DNA from 3 places in the Streptomyces sp. NPDC059668 genome. Region 1 is predicted to be linked to each of the others. Evidence: riboswitches for the same ligand, from Rfam matches in the RefSeq annotation. Region 1 holds a riboswitch; each other region holds the start of a gene.
What was found. Region 1 has a riboswitch for cyclic di-AMP ahead of ACFV2J_RS19195 (transglycosylase SLT domain-containing protein). Riboswitches for the same ligand answer to the same signal wherever they lie in the genome.
Positions count from the first base shown of each region.

Region 1 (9,556 bases):
GCGTGGCGAGATGCGTCAGCTCGACGACCACGGCCGAGGGCACGACACCCGGCGCGTAGGGGTCGCCGAACTGCGCCGCGAGCATCACGAGCAGCGGACGGAACCGCTTCCCGCCGGCCCGCAGGAGGTGCTGCGCGGCTTCCGTGATGAAGGGGACCTCGCTCTTGGTGACTTCGAGCAAGCCCTCCTCGACAGCCGCCAATCCGGCCTGGACATCGGCTTCGAGAGCCTGGTCCCGCACGCTCAGCCCGAACGGCCCGACGACGGTCACGAGAGGTTCTCCTGTCTGCTGACGATCACATGGCGAACTCGGTCGATCATTCGGTCGATGACACGGTTTGTCGATGTGTCGCTGCCATCACTCAAGTCAGCGTATCCGGTCACGTTTCGATCACCACGAGCGCCCACCGTCCCCACTGTCGACTTCCTCCCGACTTCCCTCTCACCCGGCGTCCGATGTCTCCCGGGAGGCAGGCGGTCCCACGACCGGGCGGCGGCCGATCGCGAACGGTATGTTCGTGATCGGCTGATATGGCAGCAGATAAACCGAATCACGCGCGAGCACGAAGGACTGCTGAGGACACCGAGACGAGCATGCACATCCGTACGGCCTTCCCCTACGAGACGACCCACGAGGACCTCTGGATCCCTCTGGCGGACGGCACCCGGCTGTACGCACGCATGTGGCGCCCGCTGACCGAGGAACCCGTCCCCGTCCTGCTCGAATACCTCCCGGACCGCCTCAGCGACTCGACCGCGCCGCGCGACGCGCAGCGCCACCCCTGGTACGCGGGCCACGGCTACGCCTCCGTCCGGGTGGACGTCCGCGGCCACGGCAACTCGGAGGGGGTGCCCGCGGACGCGGCGGCCACCGAGCCCGCCGACGGGGTGGAGGTGATCCACTGGCTGGCCGCCCAGCCCTGGTGCACCGGCCGGGTCGGCATGTTCGGCATCTCCCGGGGAGGCGTCACCTGTCTCAGGATCGCGGCCCTCGGTCCCGAACCTCTCAAGGCGGTCGTCACGGTCTGCTCGGCCGACGACCGCTCCGGCGTCCACCACGCGGGAGGTGCCGTTCTCGCCACCGGCGCGCACGCCCGCGCGGCCGCGGCACTCGCCCACGTCGCCCGCCCGCCGGACCCCGCGCACGTCGGCCGGGCGATGTGGCGCGACCTGTGGGTGAAGCGCCTGGAGACGGTGGACCCGTTCATCCGTACGTGGCTGTCGCATCCGGGCCATGACGTGTACGGGAGTGACGGCGGCGTCCACGAGGACCACTCCGCGATCCAGGCGGCCGTCCTCGCGGTGGGCGGTTGGCACGACCCGTACCGCGACTCGGTGCTGCGTCTCGTCCAGAGCCTCCCGCCGGGCCGCGTACGGGGTCTGATCGGCCCCTGGTCGCACCAGTACCCGAACCAGGACCGATCACCTGGCCCGGCGATCGGCTTCCTCCAGGAGACGCTGCGCTGGTGGGACCACTGGCTCGGACCGCACGGCGCGCGCCCGCCGGCGCCGGCCGACCCGGACGCGAGGCCGCCGGCCGACCCGCACGCGGGCACGTCACCCGACCCGCACGCGGGAACGCCGACCGGCCCGGACGCGAGGACGGCGGTCGGCCCGGACATGAGGACGGCGGTCGGCCCGCACGGCTCGGTGATGGCGGAGCCCCTGCTGCGCTCCTACGTCATGGACGCGCACCCGCCGGCGACGGCCTACGCCTCCCTGCCCGGCCGCTGGGTGGGCGACACGGCCTGGCCCTCCCCCCTGGTCACCCCCGTCGTGTACGCGCTCCGGGGTGCGCCGGTGCTCGTGCGCTCCCCCCAGCACACCGGCGTGGACGCGGGTCGCCTCCGCCCCGCCGGGGGCGTCGCGGACCTGCCGCCGGACCAGCGGGAGGAGGACGCGAGATCCGCCTGCTTCGAGTTCGAGGTACCGGGAGAGACCTGGATTCTGGGCAGCCCGAGCGTGCGCCTGCGTCTGACCTCCCACGCGGCCCGGGGCCAGGTGATCGCCCGGGTGTGCGACGTGGCCCCCGACGGCGCCTCGACCCTGGTCACCCGGGGTGCCCTGAACCTGTCAGCGCGCTACGGTCGCGATCAGGCGATCTCCTGGGAACCGGGCACTACGGAGGACGTACGTTTCGACCTGGCCGCCATCGGCTATGCCGTCCCGCCCGGCCATCGTGTCCGCCTCTCCCTCTCCTCCGCGTACTGGCCCTGGATCTGGCCCGAACCGGGTTCGGAGGCCGGATTCACCCTGGACCCGTCGGCCAGCTCCCTCGAACTCCCGGTACGGACAAGGGAGTCCGGCCTCACGATCACCTTCGCGGAGCCGGAGCACTCCGTACCGCTCGGGGTGTCCTCCGCGGTCACTCTCGACGAACCCCGCCCGGAACGCCGGGTCGTTCACGACGTGGCGAAGAGTGAGTGGCACCTCGAAGTCGTCCCCCGCCCCTGCGGCACCCTGGTCCATCCGGACGGCCTCGAACACACGGAGGACGCGCTGGAGACGTACTCCGTCCGGGAGGCCGACCCCCTCAGCGCCCGCGCCCACTCCTCCTGGTCGGTCCGGCTGCACCGCCCGGTACCGGCCTGGGACGCACGGGTCGAGGTCCGCTCCGAAGTCACCTGCGACGCCCACGACTTCATCACCTCCAGTGAGCTGGTCTGCAAGGACGGCGACGAGGTGGTCTTCCACCGGACATGGGAGCGGAGGGTCCCGCGCACGGTGGGCCGGAGCCCCGCAGACGTCCTCGGCGATCCCGCGGAGCCGGCCGCGGAAGAGACCGGCTCCGGGTGAATTCCTGACGACCCCGGACGAGGGCCGCCCGCCCGCTTCCCGGGCGACCCGGCGGCGGTCGCACGCCTCGGCGTGACCCGGGAGGAGGTGGCGGCAGAAGCAACAGGATCTGCGCGTAAGGGGAGTTCGCCCGCCATCCCGGCACGAGGTGTCACGCGCGTTCCGAACACCGCTCCCGTGGGCTCCACTTCGGGCTCCACGAGGGCCGGCTCCCCCAAGGCGGCCCCGACGTGGACCCGTCCGCACGGGAGGCTCGCCCGGCTCCCGGCGGGCACTCAGCGGCCTTTTATATGCGCCTTATATGCCCGACTTGCCGCCATTGCCGGTTTATTCCTGGCCCGCCGAGTGAGTTGAGTCACGCGCGAAGGTCATCCGCCCGATGATCCCTGCCGATGACTACCCGTTTGCATAAGCCAAGTTGAGCGAAGAATTCCGGATTAATCGGGCAATTCATCTGCCCTTATGTCCTGATGAAAAGGATCTACACCGAGACATCAAGGCTTGTTCCGGACATGTGCTCTCGCATACCTTCACGTCACTCCGGACGGACCGCCAAATCCTGCCACCGACCGGAAACCACACCCGACCACACGCACGGCAGGAGCGGGGGACCCAGGTAAGTCGCCGATCCGGAGTCCGGAACGGCTAGGGGTTAAGTCGCACTCACCGTGCGGCCGGGCAGCTCCCGCCCGAACCCGACAGCTCACCTCGCAGGCGCCGGAGAGGAACTCGTCATGGCCGCAGCAGGTAGACACTGCCACCCGAAGACCCGCAGCACCCTCGTCCGCGGCATCCTCGCCGCAGGCACGGGCGCGGCGGTACTCGCCCTCCCGCTCCTCGGCGCGACCTGCGCACAGGCCGCCACGGGCGCCTCCGACGTCCAGCTCGTCACCTACAAGGTGGTCACGGGCGACACCCTGGTCAAGATCGCGCAGAAGTACCCCTCCAGCGGCGGCTGGAAGAAGCTGTACGAGGCCAACAGCGCGGTCATAGGTTCCAACCCGTCGGCACTCCGCCCGGGCCTCACCCTCACGGTCGGGACGAAAACCGTCCAGAACGCCACAAAGACGGCAAAGGTCACGGAGGCCGTCGCCAAGACCACGAAGGTCAAGACCAAGGCCGCCACCGCGACCACCGCCGCCGCGAAGACGTACACGAACGACCTCGACGGCTGGATCAAGCAGTCGCTGGACATCATGGCCAAGAACGGCATCCCGGGCACGTACAACGGCATCTACCGCAATGTCATGCGCGAGTCCTCCGGAAACCCCAAGGCCATCAACAACTGGGACTCCAACGCCGCGGCCGGCATCCCCTCCAAGGGCCTGCTCCAGGTCATCGACCCGACGTTCAAGGCGTACCACGTGCCCGGAACGTCCATGGACTCCTACGACCCGGTCGCGAACATCACCGCCGCCTGCAACTACGCCGCGGCGAAGTACGGCTCGATCGACAACGTCAACGGCGCCTACTGACGGGCGCCACGAGACCGGGGCGCCGGACCGGACCTCCGGCGCCCCGGGAAGCAAGGCCGGCGGGGAACCAGGGCCCCGGGGAACCCGCGTCAGCGAGAACCCGGGCCCCGGAAGAACCGGGGCTACGGAAGTACCGGGCTACGGAGCGGAGAGCGGGAACAGCCGCTCCAGTACCACCGCGATCCCGTCGTCCTCGTTCGACAGGGTCACCTCGTCGGCCACCGCCTTGAGCTCCGGATGAGCGTTGGCCATGGCGACCCCGTGGGCGGCCCAGTCGAACATGGGGATGTCGTTGGGCATGTCACCGAAGGCGAGGGTGGCTTCGCAGGCCAGCCCGAGGTGGGCGGCGGCGAGAGCCAGCCCGGTCGCCTTGGTCACCCCGCATGGCTGGAGTTCGACCGTACCGGGCCCCGACATGGTGACGGTGGCCAGAGAACCCACCACTCCCCTGGCCGCCGCGGCCAACTCGTCGTCGGACAGCAGCGGGTGGCGCAGCAGCACCTTGCTGATCGGCTCCGTCCAGAGGTCGTCGCGGCACCCGACCCGTACGGCGGGAAGCGTCGGGTGCGGCATCACGTAGCCGGGCTCGATGAGTGTCAGTCCGTCCACGCCGTCCTGGTCCACCGCCGCGTGGAGCAGCCCGACCTCCGCCTCGATCTTGCCGAGCGCCGTCTCCGCGAGTTCCCTGTCCAGGGTCACCGACCACAGCAGACGGTCCTCGCCCGCGTCGTAGAGCTGCGCCCCCTGCCCGCACACCGCCAGTCCCGTGCCGCCGAGTTCAGCGAGGAGCGGGCGCACTCGCGGCGCCGGGCGCCCCGTCACGACCAGGTGCCGGGCACCCGCCTCCACCGCCCCCGCCAACGCGACCCGGGTCCGGTCGGAGAGTGTGTCGTCGCCGCGCAGCAGCGTTCCGTCCAGGTCAGTGGCGATGAGTGAATATGCAGTCGGAGCGGCCATGATCCGAAGAATACGGATCGGACGACTCGTCGGCCCGGCGTGAACCGGACGACGTCCGGTATCCCGTCAGCAACACCGTTCACCGCACGGGCGGCGCGCGCGGGAAGACGTCACACCCACTCCGATCCGTCGCGCCGGACGCCCGGAAGCGTCGCGGCAGCGGCTCCAACACCCGCCGCGGAGCGGGCTGTTGCGGACCGGGCACGGACGGTCACTTCCGCGTGGTGGCGGGGCCGCGGCCCCCCGCCACCGCCCCGCCGCCGCACCCGCACCCGCACCCGCGACCGTCGTGCGTCATCTCAACCGTGAGCCGCCGCCAGGTGCTTGACCAGTCGTGGCGAGGCGAACTCCGTCCCGCACACGAACCGCATGACGGGCCCGTACGAGGCCGCCGCAGGCAAGCCCGTGAAGTACAGCCCGGGCACCGAGGACCGGTATCCGGCTCCGAGCTTCGGGGTCCCGCGGCTCACCGCCAGCTCCGTCCGCAGCGCGTGTCCCAGGAAGTCCATCGCGGCGAGGTCGACGCGGTAACCCGTCGCGGCGATGACGTGGTCGGCGGCCAGTTCCTCGGCCGAACCCCCCAGAGTCCGCACGGAGAGCACCGGGCCGCTCCCGGAGACCGAGGCACGCTCGATCCGGGCGATCTCGCTGACCTCGACCTTGCCCTCGAAGCGGTCCCGGAGCCACCACGCGCCGAGCGGGCCGAGCACCCGCCGGACGAGATGGTGCCGGGTGCCGGCGGGCAGATAGCGGTAGGGGTGCGGGTAGTAGCTGAGCGCCCACAGCGACCAGGCACGCCCGAAGGGCGACTCCGGGCGCAGCCGCGGCTGTCCCCAGGGCGGCGCGCCGAAGGCGACCCTGCCCCGGCCCCGGGACACCACGCGCACCCGCGCGCCCGCCTCCGCCGCGAGAGTGGCCGTCTCCAGGGCGGACTGTCCCGCGCCGACGACGATCAGTTCCTTCCCGGAGAAGCGGGTGAGGTCGTGGTGCTGGGAGCTGTGCGAGACGGGGCCGGTGGGCGCCGGTCCGTCCGCCGCCGCCTCACCGAGCTCGGTGGGCAGATGGGCGAGGCCGTACAGTCCGGTGGCCACGACGACCGCCCGTGCCGTGAACGACTCCCCCGAGTCCAGCTTCAGCTCGAAGCCCTCGGCGCCCCGCCGGTCGACGGAGACGACCCGTACCTGCTCCAGCTCGGGCACGAGCCGCTGCTGGAACCACTCCCCGTACGCGATGAACGTCTCGACCGGGATGATGTCCTCGTCCGTGACGAGCCGCGGTATCCCGGCCGCGTCGCAGTAGTCGCGGAGTGTGTGGCCCGGCTGCGGGGCGTCGATGCTGGAGGCGGCCGGGGTCGATTTGAGGATCATCCCCTCGGGCATGTGGTCGCGCCAGCTCACCATGGGCCGGCCGAAGACACGCACCGGGATGCCGCGCGCCCGCAGATGGGCGGCGGTGGACAGACCGAACGGGCCCGCACCGATGACTGCTACCGGATGAATCACGAAGTCCCCTCCCCAGGACGTTCTTGCGTCACTTCGTGGTCGTACTGGTACCGCTGCCACGGCGGTTGGCCCGCCACAGCTGGTACAGATGTCTCGCGCCCGGCCGCACGAAGCGGGCGAGCATCGTGAAGAACGGCCGCAGGTCGTCACCCGCGAGCCAGGCCAGCTCCGTACCGCTCGCGCGCGTCGGCGCGTGCGGGGTGGTGTAGCCGCTGCGCCGGTAGGCGAGCAGGGCCGGCAGGTCGATGTTCTCCACGATGTACCGGTGACCGGCCCGCTGTTCCCCTTCGGGAACGGTGCGCCCGGTCAGGTCGAGGTGCATGGCCCGGACGACGTCGATCCCCGACTCGTTCTCGAAGAGCCGGAACTGCGCGCCCATGCGGGGGTTGAAGTCGAGAAGCTTGTACTGGCCGTCGCGGCGGTCGAAGCGCAGGTCGAGGTCGATGACGCCGCTGAAGCCGATCTGTTTGATGAAACGTGCGGCGAGGTCAGCGAGTTCCGGATTGTCGACGACGTACGCGTTCGCCGTCATGCCCGCGTGCGGCGGCCAGGAGCGGACCTTCACGCCCGTGAACATCGCGAGCGGCGTCGAGTCCGCGTCGAAGTACGCGTGCACGATCCAGTCCTCCGCCTCCTCCCTGGGCAGGTACTCCTGGAGGATCACCCCCGGGTTCCCGCCCCAGTCCCGGGCGAGTGCCAGCAGTCCCTCCCGGGTGGCGATCCTCGTCGTCCCGTTGACCGCGGGCCGGCTGCGGCGTACGAACGCCTCCCGGTTCTTGGCCACGAGAGGGAAGCGGGCCGAGGCGGCGAACCGCTCGATCTCCTCGTACGACTGGGGAAAGACGGCCGCCGGACTGGGAATGCCGTGCTCCACGCACAGTTCGTGCAGGCCCTGCTTGCTGGCGAGGCGGCGGGGCAGTTCGGCGTCCACCCGGGGGAAGAGGAAGCGCTCCGCGAGCTCCTCCTGGTGTTCCGCTATCAGGACGGCGGCCTCCTCGTCCGTCGGGACGAGCACCGTCGGCCGCCCTATGCGACGGCCGATCCGCAGCAGCCCCCCGACCAGGCGCTCCGGCTGCTCCGTCCCCGTCGTCGGCCAGACGAAGGCACGGCGCAGATAGCGTGAGGCGGCGGCAGGCGTGTAACGGTCCTCGGTGATCGCGTACATCGGTATGCCCAGCCGCCCCAGGCTCCGGATGGCGCCCACTCCGCCGTGATGCAGCGGATAGTCACCGAATTTCACTATCAGCCCCGGAACGTCCCGGTCGGCGTCCACCGGCACACCACTGGCACCCCTGGTCACGGGTCCCCCCACGTGTCCCCCCTACGGACCGGACCCACCCCGTCCATGTCCACAAGGGACGCTAAGCCGGAATTGCACCGTCCGACAAGGGCTATTCGGACATTGCGAACTCTTTAGGCACTGCCCCAGCGCGGTCACTCCCCCGTAACGTGTGCCGCGACCACACGGAACGCGTGGAACACATGGATCACGGCGCGTACGACCACGAAAGCGAGGCACCACCCGATGCCCCCCTTCGATGTCCCCGAGGGCGATCCCTTCGGCCCGCACAACCTCCCCTACGGTGTCTTCTCCCGGCCCGGCTCGTCCGAACGGAGCGTCGGTGTCCGGCTCGGCGACCACGTCCTCGACGCGGGCGCGACGGCCCGGGCGCTCGGCTCCCCGTACGCCGAACTGCTCGCGCGGCCGACCCTGAACCCGCTGCTCGCGGCGGGCCGTACGGCCTGGTCCGACGTGCGTCGCGCGCTGACCGCCTGGGTGACGGTCCCGGCCCACCGGGAGACCGTGGAGCCCCGTCTGTACCCCCTCTCCGAGGTGACCCTGCACCTCCCGTTCGAGGTCGCCGACTACGTCGACTTCTACGCCTCCGAGAACCACGCCCGTAACGTCGGACAGATCTTCCGCCCCGACGCCGCGGACTCCCTCACGCCCAACTGGAAGCACCTGCCGATCGGCTACCACGGCCGCGCGGGCACGGTGGTGGTGTCGGGTACGGAGGTGGTGCGTCCGTCGGGCCAGCGCAAGGCCCCCACGGACGCGGAGCCCGTCTTCGGTCCGTCCGTCCGGCTCGACATCGAGGCGGAGGTCGGGTTCGTGGTCGGCGCCCCCTCGCCCCTCGGCACTCCGGTGCCCCTCGCGGACTTCCGCGACCACGTCTTCGGCCTCTGCCTGCTCAACGACTGGTCGGCGCGCGACATCCAGGCCTGGGAGTACGTGCCGCTCGGTCCCTTCCTCGGCAAGTCCTTCGCCACCTCGGTGTCGGCGTGGGTCACCCCGCTCGACGCCCTGGACGACGCCCGCGTCGCGCCCCCGGCCCGCACGCACCCCCTTCTCCCCTACCTGAACGACTCCTCGGAGGACCCCGGCGGCTACGACCTCCGTATCTCCGTCGCCGTCAACGGCCATGTCGTCTCGGAGCCGCCCTTCTCCACCATGTACTGGACGGCCGCCCAGCAACTGGCCCAGATGACGGTCAACGGGGCCTCCCTGCGCACCGGCGACCTGTACGGCTCGGGGACGGTCAGCGGACCCACACCGCAGGAACGCGGCTCCCTCCTCGAACTCACCTGGAACGGCCGCGAGCCCCTCGAACTCCCCACCGGCAAGCGGACCTTCCTCGAGGACGGCGACGAGGTGACGATGACCGCCTGGGCTCCCGGCCCGAACGGCACCCGCGTCGCCCTCGGCGAGGTCACGGGCCGCATCCGCTAGTCACGCCGCGCCCGGCCCGGCGCGCCTGGCCCGGCGCGGCGGGAGAACTGGCCCGACGAGCCCCTGTCCCGCGCCTCCGAGGCCGGGGCCCCGGG
Region 1 is NZ_JBHWEL010000024.1:26,211-35,766, reverse strand. It holds gene ACFV2J_RS19205 (polyprenyl synthetase family protein) at 1-271, opposite strand, end outside; partial or broken gene ACFV2J_RS19200 (CocE/NonD family hydrolase) at 595-2,730, shown strand; cyclic di-AMP (ydaO/yuaA leader) riboswitch at 3,370-3,526, shown strand; gene ACFV2J_RS19195 (transglycosylase SLT domain-containing protein) at 3,531-4,271, shown strand; gene ACFV2J_RS19190 (HAD family hydrolase) at 4,410-5,228, opposite strand; gene ACFV2J_RS19185 (NAD(P)-binding domain-containing protein) at 5,528-6,730, opposite strand; gene ACFV2J_RS19180 (ATP-grasp domain-containing protein) at 6,759-8,009, opposite strand; gene fahA (fumarylacetoacetase) at 8,256-9,461, shown strand.

Region 2 (9,556 bases), on a different contig from region 1:
CGACATCTTCCGCATCTTCGACGCGCTCAACGACGTCGGCCAGATGCGGCCCGCGATCGACGCCGTGCGTGAGACCGGATCGGCCGTCGCCGAGGTCGCCCTCTGCTACACCTCGGACCTGTCCGACCCGGCCGAGAAGCTCTACACGCTCGACTACTACCTCCGGCTCGCCGAGCAGATCGTCGACGCCGGCGCGCACGTCCTGGCGATCAAGGACATGGCCGGACTGCTCCGGGCACCCGCCGCCGCGAAGCTGGTGACCGCGCTGCGCAGGGAGTTCGACCTGCCGGTCCACCTCCACACCCACGACACGGCCGGCGGCCAGCTGGCCACCTACCTCGCCGCGATCGACGCGGGTGCCGACGCCGTGGACGGAGCGGTGGCCTCGATGGCGGGCACCACCTCGCAGCCGTCGCTGTCGGCGATCGTCGCGGCCACCGACCACTCGGCGCGGCCGACCGGGCTGAGCCTGCGGGCGGTCGGCGATCTCGAACCGTACTGGGAGATCGTCCGCCGGATCTACGCGCCGTTCGAGGCGGGCCTGGCCTCGCCCACCGGACGCGTCTACGACCACGAGATCCCCGGCGGCCAGCTGTCCAACCTGCGTGTCCAGGCACGGGAGCTGGGCCTCGGCGACCGCTTCGAGGACATCGAGGCGATGTACGCCGCCGCCGACCGGATGCTCGGCCGCCTGGTCAAGGTGACGCCGTCGTCCAAGGTGGTCGGGGATCTCGCCCTGCACCTCGTCGGCGCGGGCGTCCCGCACGAGCGGTTCGCGGCCGACCCCGGCGCGTACGACATCCCGGACTCCGTGATCGGGTTCCTGCGCGGCGAGTTGGGCGACCCGCCCGGCGGCTGGCCGGAGCCGTTCCGCAGCAAGGCCCTCAAGGGCCGTGCCGCGCCCAGGCCGGTCGTCGAGCTGTCCGACGAGGACCGCGACGGACTGGAGAAGGACCGCCGGGCCACCCTCAACCGGCTGCTGTTCCCGGGTCCGGCGAAGGAGTTCGAGGCCCACCGGGACGCCTACGGCGACACCGGCGTCCTGCCGAGCAAGGACTTCTTCTACGGTCTGCGGCCGGGGGAGGAGCACGAGGTGGACCTCGACCCCGGGGTGCGGCTGCTCATCGTCCTGGAGGCGATCGGTGAAGCGGACGAGCGCGGCATGCGTACCGTGATGGCCACGCTCAACGGCCAGCTCCGGCCGATCCAGGTGCGTGACCGCTCGGTGGCCTCGGAGCTGCCGGCGGCGGAGAAGGCCGACAAGTCCGACCCGAAGCACGTCGCCGCGCCGTTCGCCGGAGTGGTGACGCTGTCGGTCACGGCCGGGGACAGCGTCGAGGCGGGCGCGACCATCGCGACGATCGAGGCCATGAAGATGGAGGCCGCCATCACCGCCCCGGTCGCCGGGACGGTGGGGCGTCTGGCGATCAACTCCGTCCAGCAGGTCGAGGCGGGCGATCTCCTGATGGTGATCGCCTAGGAGTCGTCGGACGCCGCGGGACACCTCTGGGCCCCGTCGGACCCCGCGAGGTCGGTCGCCCGAGTCCCGGAACCGTGCCGCCACCCGGCCGGCTTCGGGACTCCTGGCTCCAGGACACCCCGGGGCCGGCCCCCCAGCTGAGCCCGGGGCGCCCCGGAGCCCTGGTCCCGGGGCCGCACGGGGTCGACGGGCGGGCAGGGCGGGTCACTGCTCCCGTATGCCCCACGGCGAGCCGTACGCGGTGAGCAGGTCGAGGAAGGGGCGGGCGGGGAACGCCTCCGGGCCGAGGACCCCCGAGCCGGTCCACGCGCCCGTGGCCAGGAGTTCGAGGGCGACGACCGGGTTGACGGCCGTCTGCCACACCACCGCCTGGGAGCCGTACTCGGCCATCGACCACTGGTTGTCGACCACGTGGTAGAGGTAGACCTCGCGCGGCGCGCCGTCCTTGGTGCCCCGCACCCAGGTGCCCGCGCAGGTCTTGCCGTGCATGCGCTCGCCGAGCGTCGCGGGGTCCGGCAGACAGGCGGCCACGACATCACGGGGCGACACGGCCACCGGGCCCGCCGCGCTCGGCACGGTCACCGGATCCGTGCGGTCCAGGCCCAGCAGGTGCAGCGTCCTGAGGGTCTGGATGAACTCCTCGCCCAGGCCGTACTTGAAGGTCACCCGCCGCGCGTCGACCCAGCGCGGTACGAGCAGCACCTCCTCGTGCTCCACGTTCACGCACTCCACCGGGCCGATGCCCTCGGGGAAGTCGAAGACCTCCGGCTCGCTGAACGGCGCCGTGGTGAACCAGCCGCGGTCCGCCTCGTAGACGACCGGCGGGTTGAGGCACTCCTCGATGGTGGTCCAGATGCTGAAGGACGGGGCGAAGTCGAAACCGTCGACGGTGAGGTTCGCGCCGTCGCGGATGCCGATCTCCTCGATCTCGTCGAAGAGTTCGTCGGCCGCGTACCGCGCGAAGACGTCGGACAGACCCGGCTCCACCCCCATGCCGACGAGGGCCAGCGCGCCCGCCTTCTCCCATTCGACCGCCTGCGCGAACTGCGCGTCGCCGAGCATGACCCCGCACTCGTCGTACGGCCTCTCGGGATGCGGGCGCGACAGGGACATCGCCATGTCGAGATAGGTGGCGCCGGCGGCGCGTGCCGCCTGGAACAGGGGCATCACGAACCGCGGATCGGTGGCGTTGAGCAGGACGTCGCACCCGTGCCGGCCCAGCAGCGCGGTCACCGCGTCCTGGTCGGAGGCGTCGACGCGCTCGGCGCGGAAGCGGGCCGCGGCGTCCGGGAGGGCGGCCACCGCGGCCTCGGCCCGGCTCAGGTCGTAGTCGGCCACGACCATCTCGTCGAAGAAGGGACGACGGGCCGCGATCCGGGTGATGGCGGTACCCACACCGCCGGCTCCCACAAGCAGAACACGCATGACACGGACTTCCTCTCTGCGGAGAAGGGACGTGCCCGCGCGGACCGGAGACGCGGCGCCCCTGGCGGGAGATCCAACGCCGGGCCCTCGGATAAGGTCAATGGCGTTGGCATAAGGAGCGAGGAGGCGGCGGTGCCGAAAGCGGTGGTGCCCGAGGAGAAGCGACGGCGTCGGCGCCCCACCAGGAGCGGCACCGTCCTGTCCGAGCGGCTCATCGTCGACACCGCCCTGCGGATGCTGCGGGAGCACGGCAGCGCGGGACTCACCGCCCGCCGTCTGGGCCTGGCTCTGGACGCCGATCCCAGCACCCTCTACCGGTACTTCCGTGGCATGGACGACCTGACCCTCGCGATCGGCGACGCCCTGATCGGACAGGCCCTGGACGGCTGGCGGCCCACGGGGGAGTGGCGGTCGGATCTGCGCGGCCTCGGGCTGCGTATCCACGCGGTGTACGTCGGGCATCCGCAGGCGGCCCTGCTGACCGCGAACCGGGTCACTGGCCGGGCCCACGAACTGGCGGCCGACGAGGCCATCCTCGACGTCCTGCGCACGGCCGGGTTCCCGCTGCCGGACACGGTACGGATCTACCAGGCCTTCATCGACCAGACGCTGGCCTTCGCCGCGCTCGACGCCGCCTCGCTGGCACTGCCACGCGAGAGCCGCAGCGCCGACGAGGACATGTGGCGTTCGACGTACGCCCGGCTGCCGCGCGCCACCCATCCCCGGATCGCGGAGGCGGCGCCCCTCCTGGCGACCCGCATGGTCGACAGCGCCTATCCCACGGCCCTGGAGATGCTGCTGGACAGCGCCGGGGCGCAGTGGGAGACGCTGCGCGCCGGGTGACGGCGTCGGCCACCGCGTCACGATCGCGCGCCGGTACGGTTCCCTGGCCGGGAGCCGGGAGCCGGGAGCCGGGAGCCGGGAGCCGGGAGCCGGGAGCCGGGAGTGGGGAGTGGGGCGCCCGACTCCGGAGGCCGTGAGCCGGACGCCGGATAGCGGGAACCGGACCGCGGGCGGTTCGAGCGGGTCGACGGGCGGGCGGACGGGCCGGAGCGGAAGGCCCCGCAGGCGGAGACGGGCCGGTCGGGCGGGGACGGGCCGGACCGGCGAAGCGGTTCGAGCGGTTCGGGCGGTTCGGGCGCTGGCGGGAGCGCTCCCATGCCGGAAGGATACGGCCCATGACTCACCAGCCGACGATCCGCCCGTACAAGGCCGAAGACCGTGCCGCGGTGGGGCACGTGTGTGTGATGACGGCCCACGAAGGAGGCGACTCACGGGCTCTGTATCCCGACCTGGAACTGATGCCGACCTTGTTCGCGTACCCCTACTGTCATCTCGAACCGGAACTCGCCTTCGTGCTCGACGACGGGACGGGCCGGGCGGTCGGCTACGTCCTCGGCACCGCCGACACCGCGCGGTTCGCCGGCGACCTCCGCGCCGTCTGGATACCGACGGTCGCCACGCGCTATCCACGGAGCACGACGCCACCGCGCACGCCGGGCGACACGATGATCGACCTGCTGCACCGCCCCGAACGCATGGTCCTGCCCGAACTGGCCGCCCATCCCGCGCATCTGCACATCGACCTGCTCCCGGACTGGCAGCGAAGGGGCCACGGGCGGGCGTTGATGGACACCTTCCTCGACGCGCTCGCCGATCGCGGTGTCCCGGCCGTCCACCTCGGCATGGTCACCGCCAACACGTCCGCCCGCGCCTTCTACGATCGTCTCGGCTTCCACGAGATCCCCGTACCGGAACCGGGCCCCTTGACCTATCTGGGCAGGCCGACGGGCCGCGCGCGCCGCACGTCCTGAGCCGCGCGGGTCGTGGAGGTGGTGCGGGCCGTGCGGCCCGTGGGGTCGAGCCCGCGACAGGGAGAGGGCGCGGCCGGAGTCAACCTTATGAAGATCTCGTCCCTCTATACGAGGAGACGTCCTGCGGGTGGTGGGGGGAGAGGGCATTGCTTAGGGCGGTGGAAGAGCGTCGCGGCGATGTCGGCAACGGTCATGCACGGACGGCGGGGCCCGATGGGGGGCCGCCGCCGTCCGCCGTGCGCGACGGCGCACGCGGGCGGCCGGGCGGCACGCCGTACCGGCTGGTGTCGTTCGTCGGCCGCACCCTGCGCGGTGAGTGGCACGGCATCGTCGTCGAACCGTTCCGGCAACTCGTGCGGCGCGGACTGTCCGGACTCGTGCTGGCCTTCGTGGCCGCCTTCGGGGTCATCTTCTTCCACGCGATCGCCCAGCATCCGACCGGCGCCACGGTGGTGCGGCTGACCGGCGGGGTGAAGGCGTCGCTGCCGCTGCCACTGGCCCTGTTGCGCACTCCCGTGTCGCTGTACGTCCCCGCCCTCGACCTGCCGGTGTGGGCGGGCATCACTCAGCTGTTCCTCGCGTTCGCCCTCGCCGAACTCGCCCTCGGCCGGGCCCGGACCCTGGCCATCGCCTACGTCACCACGCTGGCGGGCACCCTCACCGTCCGCGTGATGATCGCGATGGGCCCGGGCTGGTGGGGTCTGGGGCTGCCCCCCGAGATCGGGCAGGTGCTGGACACCGGCCCGTCCGCCGCGGTGGTGGGCCTGTTCACCTACCTCGCGGTGGTCCGACGCGCACCCGTGGTGTTCGCGCTCACCGGGGGCTCGATGGTGTGGGAGTCGATCGTCAGACCCAATCTGGCGGGTCGGGAACACCTGATAGCCGTGGCGGCCGCGATCGTCCTGGGGCTGCTGCACGGACGCGCGCGAAGACCCTTGCGGGCCCTGGCGGTGCTGCTCGCCTCGCGCCGAGCGGACCCCGGTCCGGCCGGCGGCGGTCCGGACCCGGACCCGAACCCGGACTCGGTGGAACCGCCGGTGCCACCGTCCACGACGGGGACTCCGTCCGTGGCGGGAACAGGGTCCGTGACCGCATCGTCGGCCCGGCCCGAACCGTCGGCTCCGGCGATCCCGCCGGACCCCGCGATCCGCGCCGACGAGCCGCGTGCCCAACTGTGCTGACGCGGGCCGGGAGCCGCTCCGTGCGGCCGCACGGCTTCAGAGGCCACGACGAATCGGGCTGTGCCGCCGAGGACTTGAGCCGGTGGCCGGTGCGCAAACTCACCCGAGATCGGGAGTACGACGAAGGTCACAATTACATATCGGACACTTCGCACTTCAATCTTCACGCGAGGTACACAAGTTGGCTAAGTTGGCGCCAGGCCACACGACTTCCTCCGGCGAACCTCGCCGGGTCGCTTGGCCTCCGCCTAATCCGGTGCGGCCTCACGGCGACCGGAGCCGGGGACCCAACCGAAATTTTGGGGTGAATCGGCCCGACTGCCCCACCGGGCAGGGGCCGTAGGGCATACCTTCCGGATCTGTCCGCCCGAACCCGACAGCTAACTCGGTAGGCGGAGCACGGAAGGAGTACGTCTGCCATGGCGCCGGAACGCACCCCGGGCCCTGGAGGCAGCAGCAGCCTCCCCGGCATGCCCAGCTCCGCACCCGCGACAGTGGCCCGCTCCTCGGCGGACCTGTTCCCGCAGAGCCCCGACTCCGCCTCCCTCGCCGGAGGCGACGCTCCGAGCCGCGAAGAGGTCCAGCAGCGGATCAGCTCCCTCTACGACCGGGCCGAGGCCGCGACCGGGAACTACAACGCGACCCGCGCGATGACCACCGGTTCGCGCAGTCGCGTCAACCCGGCCCGGGACGCCGGGCGCAGGGGCGCCGACGCCGCCGGGGCCGACGTGTCGCGGCCCTGGTTCGACGTGGGCCGCGCCCGGCTGGGACCGACCGTGCCGGCCCGGCTGCCGGCCGACCGCACGCCGAAGCGCCCGGCCGAGGCGCTCCCCGCGCCCGCCGCGAAGCGCCTGGAGGGCGGCCCTGCCGCCCGCGCCCTGGAGACCGCGGCTCGCCCCGTGCCGGAGCTGACCGCCGGACCGGGAGCGGGGCCCGTGGCCGCGTTGACCGCAGGACCGGCGACAGGGTCCGTGGCGGAGCCGGCCGCCGGGCGGGCCCTCGCGGCGCTGCCGGCCGGCGGCGGGGCGCGGCAGGAGGCCGTCAAGGCGCTGCCCGCGCCGACCGCCGAGTCCGGCCACTCCTCGCTGAAGCACCGCAAGGAGCAGAACCGGCGCAAGCTCGCACTCGCCCGTGAGCTGCTGTCCCGGCACGTCGTCCAGCAGCGGAGCACCCCGGTCGCGGCGATCGAGGCGCCGCCGGTTCAGGAGGTCTGGCCCACCCCGGAGGAACAGGCCCGTCGCGAGGCCGAGGAGCAGTGGCGGCGTCAGCAGGCGGCGGGCCCGGGCATGGGCGCGTCCCTGAACACGGCCGCGCCCGCGGGCATGAGCGCGTCCGCCGGTTCGGACGCGTCCCTCGGTGCGGGCACGCCCCTCACCCCGGACATGACGTTCACCTCGGGCATGACCTTCGTCCCGGACACGGCGTTCACCCCGGAGACGACGTTCGCCCCGGGCGCGTTCACCCCGGACACCACGTTCGCGTCGGGCATGACGTTCACCTCGGACACGGCCTTCGCGTCGGGCACGGCCTACGCTCCTGAGCTGTCCTACGCACAGGACGTGGCCTACGCTCCCGGCGGGCTCCCAGTACCGGACCTGCTCGGTGCCCCGGACCTGCTCGGTGTCCCGGACCTGCCGTTCCCTCCGGAGCCCCCCGTCGCGTCGGCGACGGCGTACGTCCCCGCCATGGCCGTCGCCCCGGCCCCGTCGGTCGGGTCGGCTCCGTTCGCCCCGTCCGTCGTCCCCGACCCGTCCTTCCTCCCGGCCGCGACGGTCGACGCGGGGATGTCCGCCACCGCGGGCGCGGTCATGGGCGGCGGCGACACGTCGGGCTCGGGGTACGACATGAAGGCCGCCAAGGCGGTGGCCTTCGCCCGTGCCCAGATCGGCAGGCCGTGTGTCTGGGGCGCGGCAGGTCCGGGCTCGTACGACTGCGCGGGCCTCACCCGGGCCGCGTGGACGGTGGCCGGGGTCGCGCTCCCGCGTACCGCGCGCGACCAGGCCACGGCCACCACGCCGGTCCCGCTCACCGACATCCGCGCCGGCGACCTGATCTTCTTCTACGGGGACGTCAGTCACGTCGGCCTGTACATCGGCAACGGCATGATGATCCACGCGCCGAGCCCGGGGGCGTCCATACGCGAGGAGTCGATCTTCTACGCCGGACAGACGGCGATCCACAGCGCCGCGCGGCCCGCGTAAGGGGCCGAGCGGGATCGCGCAGGGCCGGCGTCCCACGGCCGCCGGCGCGGGTGCCGAGGCGGCCGGTACCGCAAGCCCGTCCGACGCCCGTGCCGACCCGGCACGGGCACCGGGCCGCTGCCCAGGGGAGACACGGCGCCGGGCACCCGCCTGGGCCAGGCGCGCGTACCCGTGCGAAGTCGCCCAACGGGTGCACGTGCACGGCTACTTGTCCGGGACGGTCGTGCACGACGCGGTCCCGCTGACCCCATGAGGTCCTGAGGACAGGCGAGTTGAACGCGGAAGCGACCAGCCGCGCCGCGCCGGTGCCTCGTCCCTCGGCGCGCGGTTCCTACGTCGGCCGAGTGACGGCCGCTCGTCCCTGGCGTATGCGACGGCATGCGTGTCGAGGTGCCGGCGCCTGGGCGTCGGCACCGATCCTGGCGCACAACTCGCGCCGGTAGATGCGGCCTTGGCCCGGCCGAGGGCCCAGTCGATCAAGTCCGTTCGGCGTGTACCCGCTCTGTTCGCGGCGTGTTCAGTCCGTGGTCGCCGGTGTGCCCGAAGCTGCGCCGGGAGCGTGAGCGCGCTCCTTGTCTGCCCGACCCCCTGAAAAGAGGACCGGCCACCTTGCGTACGCACTGGCGTAGACAAGCCCCCATCACCGCCGCCGCCCTGATCCTCCTCGCCCTCGGCCTCTCGGGTGCGCCGGCTTCGGCGCAGGACCCGTCCACGGTGCGGATCAACGAGGTCGAGTCGAGCGGCGGCAGCCCCGGCGACTGGATCGAACTCGTCAACACCGGGACCGCCGCGGTCGACGTGTCCGGGTGGATCGTCAAGGACAACGACAACTCCCACTCCTACAAGGTCGGCAAGAAGACGTCCATCGCTCCGGGCGCGTTCCTGGCGCTGGACGTCGAGTCGTCGTTCGGGCTGGGGAGTTCGGACTCCGCGCGACTGTTCCAGACGGACGGTTCCACTCTGGTGGACTCCTACACCTGGACCGATCACGCCAGTACCACGTACGGGCGGTGCGCGGACGGCACCGGCGCGTTCACGACCACGACCGCGTCGACCAAGGGCGCGGCGAACGCCTGCGGCACCACCGGCGGCGGGAGCACCACGTGGCCGGGCGGCACGGCGGTCACCGTCGCCGACGGTTCGAACGTGTTCGGGGAGAACCTCAGCGGCCTGTCCTTCGAGAGCGCGGGCGTGCTCTGGGCGGTGGACAACGGCCCCGGAAAGCTCTACCGGCTCGTGCCCAACGGCGCGACGTGGCGCCCCGACCCGGCCGCCGGCTGGGGATCCGGCAAGGCGCTGCACTACGCGGGCGGCAGCGGTGATCCAGACGCCGAGGGCGTGGTCGTCACCCCCGACGGCATGTTCGTCGCCACCGAGCGCGACAACGGCAACGGCTCCACCAGCATGCCGAAGATCCTGCGCTTCGACACGTCCTCCACCGCCTCCTCGCTGAAC
Region 2 is NZ_JBHWEL010000007.1:62,973-72,528, forward strand. It holds gene ACFV2J_RS08160 (pyruvate carboxylase) at 1-1,480, shown strand, start outside; gene ACFV2J_RS08165 (saccharopine dehydrogenase family protein) at 1,685-2,905, opposite strand; gene ACFV2J_RS08170 (TetR/AcrR family transcriptional regulator) at 3,038-3,748, shown strand; gene ACFV2J_RS08175 (GNAT family N-acetyltransferase) at 4,084-4,719, shown strand; gene ACFV2J_RS08180 (hypothetical protein) at 4,956-5,900, shown strand; cyclic di-AMP (ydaO/yuaA leader) riboswitch at 6,136-6,311, shown strand; gene ACFV2J_RS08185 (C40 family peptidase) at 6,371-8,101, shown strand; gene ACFV2J_RS08190 (lamin tail domain-containing protein) at 8,711-9,556, shown strand, end outside.
Region 2: it holds a riboswitch for cyclic di-AMP, as region 1 does, so the genes downstream of both, ACFV2J_RS08185 (C40 family peptidase) here and ACFV2J_RS19195 (transglycosylase SLT domain-containing protein) in region 1, are expected to answer to the same signal.

Region 3 (9,556 bases), on a different contig from region 1:
CGTGTTCACGAAGTTCGTGAACAACACGGGCTGGGGCAGCGGGGTCTACGTCGTCCTCGTCGGACTCCTGATGGCCCAGTACACGTTCACCGGGTACGACGCCTCCGCCCACATGACGGAGGAGACCCACGACGCGTCGACGGCCGGCCCGAAGGGCATCGTGCGGTCCATCTGGACCTCGTGGATCGCGGGCTTCGTCCTGCTCCTCGGCTTCACCTTCGCCATCCAGTCGTACGACAAGGAGCTCGGCTCGGCGACGGGCGCGCCGCCGGCGCAGATCCTGCTGGACGCGCTCGGCGCCACGTCCGGGAAGCTCCTGCTGCTGGTCGTGATCGGCGCGCAGCTCTTCTGCGGCATGGCGTCGGTGACGGCCAACAGCCGCATGATCTACGCCTTTTCGCGGGACGGCGCACTGCCCTTCTCGCGCGTCTGGCACACGGTGAACCCGCGCACGCGCACCCCCGTGGCGGCGGTCTGGCTGGCCGCGCTGGGCGCCCTCGTGCTCGGCCTGCCCTATCTGATCAACTACGCGGCCTACGCGGCCGTGACGTCGATCGCGGTCATCGGCCTCTACGTCGCGTACGTCATCCCGACGTTCCTGCGGGTGCGCAAGGGGGAGGCCTTCCAGCGCGGGCCGTGGCACCTGGGCCGCTGGTCCCGGCTCATCGGGGTGATCGCGGTCGGCTGGGTCGTCGTCATCACGGTCCTGTTCATGCTGCCCCAGGTCTCCCCGGTCACCTGGGAGACCTTCAACTACGCGCCGGTCGCCGTGCTCGTCGTCCTCGGCTTCGCCGCGGCGTGGTGGACGGCCTCGGCCCGGCACTGGTTCCTCAACCCCGACCACGCCCGCACCCGGGCCCGTGAGGCGGCGCGCAAGGGTGCGCCCGAACCGGTCGATCCGTAGCGTTGTGCGTGGTTGGTCCCCGGCCGCGCGCGCTTCCGGCGCGGCCGGGAGACCGATACCCGATCGGAGTCCCGGCCTCGTCCGGCTATGCTCGGGGATGCGTCGGCGCGGGATGCGTGCGGGCCGGCGCGTGGACCCTTAGCTCAATTGGCAGAGCAGTGGACTTTTAATCCATTGGTTGTGGGTTCGAGTCCCACAGGGTCTACCGACAAGCCCCAGGCCGGATCATCCGGCCTGGGGCTTCGGTGTGTTGGGGGCGGCGGGGCTCAGCCCGCGGTGAGCTCCGGCAGCGGGAGCGTGTGCTGGGTCTGGAGGACCTTGGCACGGAGGTAGCGCACGTTGTGGTCCGTGGTGAAGACGCCCGTCGGCACACGGTGGGAGACCTCGATGCCGAGGTCGCGGAGCTGCTCGGCCTTGTCGGGGTTGTTGGAGAGCAGGTCCAGGGAGCCGACGCCGAGGGCCCGGAGCATCTGGGCGGCCGCCGTGTAGTCGCGGTCGTCCTCGGGCAGGCCGAGGGCGGCGTTGGCGGCGTAGGTGTCGAGGCCCTGGTCCTGGAGGGCGTACGCGTCGAGCTTGTTGTAGAGGCCGATGCCGCGGCCCTCCTGGCGCAGGTACAGGAGCACGCCGCCCCGTTCCGCGATCCGCTCCACCGCCTCGCGCAGCTGGGGGCCGCAGTCGCAGCGGGCCGAGCCGAAGACGTCCCCGGTCAGGCACTCGGAGTGCAGTCGCACCAGCGGGTTCGCGCCCACCTCTCCGAGCACGACGGCGAGGTGTTCGCGGCCGTCCGCCAGACCGTGGAAGGTGACCAGCTCCGCGTCGACCGAGTAGCCGTCGCCGAAGCGCAGGGGCACGGCGACGCGGGTGCGCACCGTGGCGGTGGGGAAGTCGCGCATGTTGTCTCTCCGGTCCAGCGGGTCGGTGGCAGTGGTGTCCCGGGGCTGTGTTTCATATTTGAAGCACACCCTCGGAAAGCGACCGTACAGGATGCTTTAAACTTCAAGCAACACTTTCGGGGGAGATGGGCCGACCGGGGCTCACCCGGCTCACTCGGCTCCCCCGTCCGCGCCGTCCGCGCCGTCCGTACGTCCTCAGGAGGAACGCCGCCGCCATGGCAGATCTTCCCCCTGGACCCCGGGACCTTCCCCCTGGATGCCGCGGGTGACGCTCGCGCAGATCTCCTCCAACTGCCCCACCTGCTCCGGGGTCAGCCGGTCGAAGAGCGCCGTGCGCACCTGCTCCACGTGCCCGGGCGCCGCCCGTTCCAGGACGGCCATGCCCTCGTCCGTGAGGACCGCGACATGACCGCGCCGGTCCGTGGGGCAGCCCTCCCGGCGCACCAGGCCGTCGTTCGCCAGCCGGGTCACGCCGTACGTCAGCCGGCTGCGGGTGATCTTCAGGACCTCGGCGAGGTCGGTCATCCGCAGCCGCCGCTCCGGGGCCTCGGACAGCATGGCCAGGATGGAGTAATAAAGGTGGGGCATGCCGGCCTCCGCCTGGAGCTGCCGGTCGATCGTGTCCTCCAGGAGCGAGACGGCGGCGATGTACGAGCGCCAGGCGCGTTGCTCGGCGGGGGTGAGCCAGCGGGTCGTCATGCCACCAGTCTAGGTATTGTTTAAAAGTTGAACCACTGCTGGACGCCGAGGCTGGCGCCGGCGCCGACATCAACTCGACCACCTACTCGACCACCTGCTCAAACACCCACTCAAACACCTGCTTGAGTCATGAGCAGCCCAGAGCGCGCAGCTCGGAGCCGGAGGCAGCGTCCCATGCCCCATCCCTACGTCCTGTTGTCCGCCGCCGTCTCCCTCGACGGCTTCCTGGACGACACCGGCCCCGAACGGCTGCTGCTCTCGGGTCCGGCCGACTTCGACCGGGTCGACGAGGTGCGGGCGTCCAGCGACGCGATCCTGGTCGGCGCGGGCACCATCCGCTCCGACAACCCCCGGCTCCTCGTCAACTCCCCCGAGCGACGGGCGGCCCGGGTCGCCGCGGGCCGTCCCGCCTACCCGCTGAAGGTCACCGTCAGCGGGTCCGGCGACCTCGACCCCGACGCGCAGTTCTGGCACACCGGCGGCGAGAAGATCGTCTACACCACGGACGAGGGCGCCGTACGGGCCGCCGGTGTCCTGCGCGGTGCGGACGTCGACGTGGTGGCTACGGGGGCCGAGCTGGACTGGCGCGCCGTGCTCGAACACCTCCATGACGTACGGGGGGTGCGGCGCCTCATGGTCGAGGGCGGCGGCCGGGTGCACACCCAGCTGATGGGCCAGGGGCTGGCCGACGAGCTTCAACTCGCCGTCGCGCCGCTCTTCGTCGGACAGGCGGACGCGCCGCGGCTGTTCGGGCCCGGGGGATACCCGCCCGGGCGGCTGCGGCTGGTGGAGACACGGGCGGTGGGAGACGTCGTCCTCATCCGCTACGTCCCCACGGCCCCCGGCACCGGCGGGCTCGCCGCGGCCGCGGACCGGCACTGGCTGGGGGTGGCGTGCGAGCTGGCCGCGCTGTGCCCGCCGTCGCGGACCGCGTTCAGCGTGGGCGCGGTCGTGGTGGCCGCGGACGGCACCGAGCTGGCCCGCGGACACTCGCGGGAGGGAGGCGACCCGGTCGCGCACGCCGAGGAGGCGGCCCTCGCCAAGATCGCTGCCGGAGATCCGCGGCTGGCGGCCGCCACCGTCTACAGCAGTCTGGAACCGTGCGCCCGACGGGCCTCGCGGCCCGCGCCCTGTGCCCGGCTGATCCTCGACGCGGGCGTGCGCAGGGTGGTGACCGCCTGGCGGGAGCCGGACACCTTCGTGGCCGGCGCGGACGGGAACGGGCTGCTGGCGGCCGCGGGGGCGGACGTCGTCGTGCTCCCGGAGTTCGAGGAGCGGGCCACGGCGCCCAACCGGCACCTTCTCGGCACCCCCTGAGGAGAGAGCTCCGGCGGCCGTGTGCCCTTGCCGCCCCGCTCGTGGACGGTCGCGAGCGGGGCGGACACACGGGGAAGAGCGGGGGGACCGGAGTGGGGGACCGGAGGGAGAAGAGGCCTGGTCGTGGGGTGTGCGTGAACAGGTGTGCTCGGGGGGTCGAACATGGCGTACACTGGTTTCAACGACGCGGGGTGGAGCAGCTCGGTAGCTCGCTGGGCTCATAACCCAGAGGTCGCAGGTTCAAATCCTGTCCCCGCTACTCAAGGCCAAGGGCCGGAACTCGGATTCACGAGTTCCGGCCCTTGGTGTTTCCGCGCCCGCGCTGCTTTCGGCCTCCTGCGTTGCTGGTTCCCGGCGTTTCCCGTCCCTGGTCCCTCCGACGGCCCGCACGGAACCGAGGGCGGAGCTGAGGGCGAAACCGAGGGCGAAATCAAGGGCGGAGCCGAGGGACGTCCCCCGGTCGGTCCACACCGCTGGCCCCCTCCGCCCGCTCCGGGAAACCTGGACGGGTGGGGCAGCGAGGAGGTGCGCAGCGGGCCGAACGGCCCTCCGACCGGCCGGCCGGACGGCTGCCCGGCGGTCCCGCGCCCGATCCGGGGCCACGGGACGGACGGCCGCCGGACCCGGGAGCGCCGGACGTCCCCCGCATCTCGCGCGCCTGGACGCTGGTACGGGCGCTGCCGGTCCTGCTCGTCGTCGTCGCGGTGGTCTACGACTGGCTGACCCCGCCCGACTTCACCGCGGCCCCGCTCTTCACCGCCGCCCCACTCGTCGCCGCGCCGCTCCTCTCGCTGCGCGGCACCCTCCTCACCGGGGCCATGACGCTGGCCGCGCTGCTCGCCTGCCGACTCAGGTTCGGCCTGCACATGGGCATCGGCTCGATCACCGAGGTCGCCACGGTGGCGACCGTCACCGCCCTCGCCGTCCTCATCAACGTCCTCGTCCGCCGCTCGGACGAACGGCTCGCCTCGGCCCGCCAGATCGCCGAGGCGGCTCAGCGCGCCGTGCTGCCGGAACCCGAGGGCCGGATCGGCGGCCTGGAGGTCGCGGCGCGGTACGAGGCGGCCCAGGCGGGCGCGTTCATCGGCGGTGACCTGTACGCGGTGCAGGACACTCCGCACGGCGTACGGCTGGTGGTGGGTGATGTCCGCGGGAAGGGCATGGGCGCCGTGGCCGCCGTCGCCGTGGTCATCGGCGCGTTCCGCGAGGCGGCCGAGCAGGAGGCGACGCTGGAGGCGGTCGCGCAGCGACTGGAGCGGGCACTGGTCCGCGAGGGCGCCCGGCGCGGGAGCCTGGACGCCTTCGAGGGGTTCACCACTGCCGTCCTCGCGGAGATCCCGCACGGGGGAGACGTGGTCCGGGTCGTCAACCGCGGCCATCCGTCACCGCTGCTCCTGCACGCGGACGGCACGCTGTTCACGCTGGCCGCCGCGGACCCCGCGCTGCCGCTCGGCATGGGCGAACTGGGCTGCTGGCCCGACCGCGCGCAGCGGGCGGACTTCCCGCCCGGCTCCACGCTCCTGTTCCACACCGACGGCCTGTCCGAGGCGCGGGACAACCGCGGCCACTTCTACGAACCGGCCGAGCGGCTCGCCGGACGGACCTTCCGTGATCCCGAGGCCCTGCTGACCGCGCTCGCGGAGGGCGTCCGCCGGCACACCGGCGGCGCCCTGGCGGACGACATGGCGCTCCTCGCCGTCCGGCGCCCCATGGAGCCGGCAGGGATTCCCGGCCGTTGTCACCAGGGGTAGTCGGACGCTGCCCCTCCGCATAGCAGCTGACGCACCGTCAAAACGGTGCCGGAAGCCGGGCCGGGCCAACTCGCCCGCTTTCCCCCGGTCATGCCCCGTAAGTCCTGGCCAAGAGAGCGCAATGATCAGTACGAACGGCTTGGAATCCGGTACCCGAGTCTATTAACGTTCGATAACGCAGCGCGGTCGTCCCAGCCGTCACAAGAGATGGCTCCGTGCGCACGCGCCGAATCCCGCGAGGGAACCGGGGAACCACCAACTTGGGGTGAATCGAGCGTCTTTCACGGTGGAGACACCGTGGGTTGACGCGCGTAGGAGACCTTCCTGCTCCGAACCCGTCAGCTAACCCGGTAGGCGAGAAGGAAGGAAAGGAGCGCGCCCACGTGGCGTCCAACCGGCCTGCCCAGCCCACTTCGTTCGCGCCGAACGACCCCCAGACTTTCGGTCACGTCCGCGGCGACGACGAGGGCCCCTGGGAGGAGTGGAACCCCACCGCGGATTCCATCGCTCCCGTCCGCGGCCGGCACCGCGTCTCCAAGCAGCGCGGAGGCGGACTCGCCCGCAGCTCCACCGTTCTCGGCGTCGGTGTCCTGGCCGCCGTCGGCGCGGGTGGCATCGCCACCGCCTCGCCCGGCAAGCCGCCCGTGTCGATCTCGCTGCCGGACCTCTCCTCGGTCACCCAGTCGGCCAAGGCCCTGATATCCGACGGCGGTTCCAGCGCGCCTAAGGGCTCCTCCACCCCGCTCACCGGCGCCGGTCTCACCACCGCCGACGCCGCGCAGGGCAACGCGGACGCCGGTGAGGCGCTGCGTGCCCGCATCATGGAGCAGGCCGAGTCCCAGCAGGACCAGGTCGACAGCGCGGCCCAGGCCGCCGCCGAGACCGCCGCCGCGAAGAAGGCCGTCGCGCTGGCCGCCGAACAGCAGGACGAGGCCAAGGCCAAGGAAGCCGCCGCGAAGAAGAAGGCGGACGCGGAGGCCAAGCAGAAGGCCGAGGCCGCGCGCCTCGCGGAGCTCGCCAAGAGCTACTCGCTGCCGACCTCCTCGTACACCCTGACCTCCCGCTTCGGCGACGCCGGATCCATGTGGTCCTCCGGGTATCACACCGGTCTCGACTTCGCCGCCCCCACGGGCACGCTGATCAAGGCGATCCACAGCGGCACCGTCACGGAGGCGGGCTGGGCCGGCGCGTACGGCTACCGGACGATCCTCACCCTCGACGACGGCACGGAGCTGTGGTTCTGCCACCAGTCGTCCATCAGCGTCAGCGTGGGGCAGAAGGTGGCCACCGGCGACGTCATCGGACGGGTGGGCGCGACCGGCAACGTGACCGGGCCGCACCTCCACCTGGAGGTCCACCCCGACGGCGGCGCCGCGATCGACCCGATGGCATGGCTGCACAGCAAGGGCATCAACCCCTGATCCGCCGCCCGCCGTGCACACGGCGGGCGCGGAATGCAGTCGTCCGGTACGACTGTTGAAATGGGGTATGACTCCTCTCCGCAAGCTCGGTTCCTCCGACATCGAGGTCTTCCCGCTCGCCCTCGGCGGCAACGTCTTCGGCTGGACCGCCGACGAGGCGCAGTCCTTCGCCGTCCTCGACGCGTACGTGGCCGGGGGCGGCAACTTCGTCGACACCGCCGACAGCTACTCGGCCTGGATCCCCGGCAACAGGGGCGGTGAGTCCGAGACGATCATCGGCAAGTGGTTCGCCGCGCGCGGCAACCGCTCCGACGTCGTCCTCGCCACCAAGGTCGGCGCACATCCCCAGTACAAGGGGCTGGCCCCGGACACCATCAGGGCGGCGGCCGACGCGTCGCTGCGCCGGCTCGGCACGGACTACATCGACCTGTACTACACCCACTTCGACGACACCTCGGTCCCGGTCGAGGAGATCATCGGCACCCTCGACGAGCTCGTCGGCGCCGGCAAGGTCCGGGCGATCGGCGCCTCCAACCTCTCCGCCGAGCGGCTCACGGAGTCCCTGGAGTTCTCCGACCGCGAGGGCCTCGCGCGCTACGCCGCACTCCAGCCCCACTACAACCTCGTCTCCCGCGACACCTACGAGGGCCCGCTCCAGGAGGTCGCCTCCCGGACCGGACTCGCCGCGGTCCCTTACTTCGCCCTCGCCTCCGGCTTCCTCACCGGCAAGTACCGTCCGGGCACATCCGTCGACTCGGCGCGGGCCGAGGGCGCGGGCAAGCACCTGGAGACGGAGCGGGGCCGGCGGGTCCTCGACGCCCTCGACGAGGTCGCCCGGGCCCACGACGCCCAGGCCGCCACGGTCGCCCTCGCCTGGCTCGCCGCCCGGCCCACGGTCGCGGCCCCGATCGCTTCCGCACGGACGGTCGAACAGCTTCCGGCGCTGCTCGCGGTCGCGGACCTCACCCTGAAGGACGACGAACTCGCGCGGCTGACGGAGGCGTCGGCCTGAGCGATCCGCTCCGCGGCCCGGGCCCCGCTCAGGACCGGTAGGGGTCGTACGCCGGCCGGGGCGCGGCCGGGGCCGGATCCTCGCGGCCGTCCCGTCTGTCCCGTCCGTCGCGTGCGGACGGTTGCGCCGGAACATGGCCGACACCGTAGCCGTAGCCGTAGCCGTAGCCGTACGCGGGCCATGCCGGCGGCGGCACCGGCAGGGCCGGGGCGGTCACTCGTGCCGCGTACGCGAGCGAGGGACGGGCGGCCTCCCGGCGGCCCCACAGCTCATGGAGCAGCTCCCGCTCCCGTACGACGTAATCCGGGCCCGCGCGGCCGCTGCGCCCCCGGTGCCGCAGGAACGCGAGCGAGGTCGCGCAGGCCTCGTACCGCGCGACCGACCGCGCCGCCGCCCTGCCGAAGTGACGGGCCGCGTACTGACGGGCGAGCCGCCGTGCGCGCATCGAACCGAGCACGTACGGCTCGGGCGGGGTCAGCCACCCGGCGACGGCGTACGCGGGGAGTTCGGCGCGGACGGTCCTCAGCTCACGCTGCCGCGTCCAGACGACGAGGAAGGTGAGCAGTCCGAACGCCGGCACCATGAACGCGCCGTACACCGCGAAGAAGCCGTACTCGCCGAAGCTCGACGAGCCGTTCCACATGGCGTGCATGCCCATCGCGAGCAGCAGTCCGACCAGGGGCAGCAGGACACGGCGCAGCCGCCTGCGTTCGGCGGACAGTGCCGCGACACCGAAGCCGATGCCGGTGAACACGGTGAACAGCGGGTGCGCGAAGGGCGCCATCACGACCCGGACGAAGAAGGTCGCGGCGGTGACGGAGGCCAGTCCGCGTTCGCCGCTGAGCTGGTCCGTGCCGAAGGCGTTGCCGAGGTAGAGGATGTTCTCGGTGAAGGCGAAGCCGGTCGCGGTGACCCCGGCGATGACCACCCCGTCGACGATCCCGGTGAAGTCCCGTCTGCGGAAGAGGAAGACCAGCAGCACGGCCGTGGCCTTCGCGGACTCCTCGACGATCGGGGCTATGACCGTCGCGCCGAGCGTGTCCGCGCCCGACGGGTCGGCGGTGGCGGTCGCTATCCACCGGGTCGCGAAGCTGTTGGCGACGATGGCTATCAGCGCCGCCGCGCACGCGCCCCAGGCGAACGAGAAGAGCAGGTTCCGCCAGGGGCCCGGCTCGACCCGGTCCAGCCAGCGGAATGCGGCGAGCAGGAGCGGCACGGGCAGCACGGCGAGGCCGAGACCCACCAGGAATCCCTCGGTACCGGTCTGCCGGCGCACCAGGGCCAGGATGACGAGACCGGAGAGCGCGAGCAGGGTGATCAGCGCGCCGTACCGGACCCTGCCCCACGTTCTCGGCTGCGCTCGAGCAGAGAGGTACCCCCGTCTCCGCCACCAGTGCGGATGCCGCGACGCACCGGCGGCGGGCGCGCCGCCGGGGTGCGGGGGGTACGCGGGAAAGGTGGCCACGGCATTGACCCTAACGAGGCGGGGGCGGTGCCCGCGACGGTGCCGGAGGCGGTCCGCAGAGGGTGTCAGTCGCCCGAAGTGTGCTGCTCCCGGT
Region 3 is NZ_JBHWEL010000118.1:988-10,543, reverse strand. It holds gene ACFV2J_RS40910 (amino acid permease) at 1-904, shown strand, start outside; tRNA gene ACFV2J_RS40905 (tRNA-Lys) at 1,037-1,109, shown strand; gene ribA (GTP cyclohydrolase II) at 1,171-1,797, opposite strand; gene ACFV2J_RS40895 (MarR family winged helix-turn-helix transcriptional regulator) at 1,993-2,496, opposite strand; gene ACFV2J_RS40890 (dihydrofolate reductase family protein) at 2,671-3,813, shown strand; tRNA gene ACFV2J_RS40885 (tRNA-Met) at 3,999-4,072, shown strand; gene ACFV2J_RS40880 (PP2C family protein-serine/threonine phosphatase) at 4,323-5,564, shown strand; cyclic di-AMP (ydaO/yuaA leader) riboswitch at 5,779-5,936, shown strand; gene ACFV2J_RS40875 (M23 family metallopeptidase) at 5,948-6,985, shown strand; gene ACFV2J_RS40870 (aldo/keto reductase) at 7,053-7,997, shown strand; gene ACFV2J_RS40865 (PrsW family intramembrane metalloprotease) at 8,026-9,462, opposite strand; gene trmB (tRNA (guanosine(46)-N7)-methyltransferase TrmB) at 9,528-9,556, opposite strand, start outside.
Region 3: it holds a riboswitch for cyclic di-AMP, as region 1 does, so the genes downstream of both, ACFV2J_RS40875 (M23 family metallopeptidase) here and ACFV2J_RS19195 (transglycosylase SLT domain-containing protein) in region 1, are expected to answer to the same signal.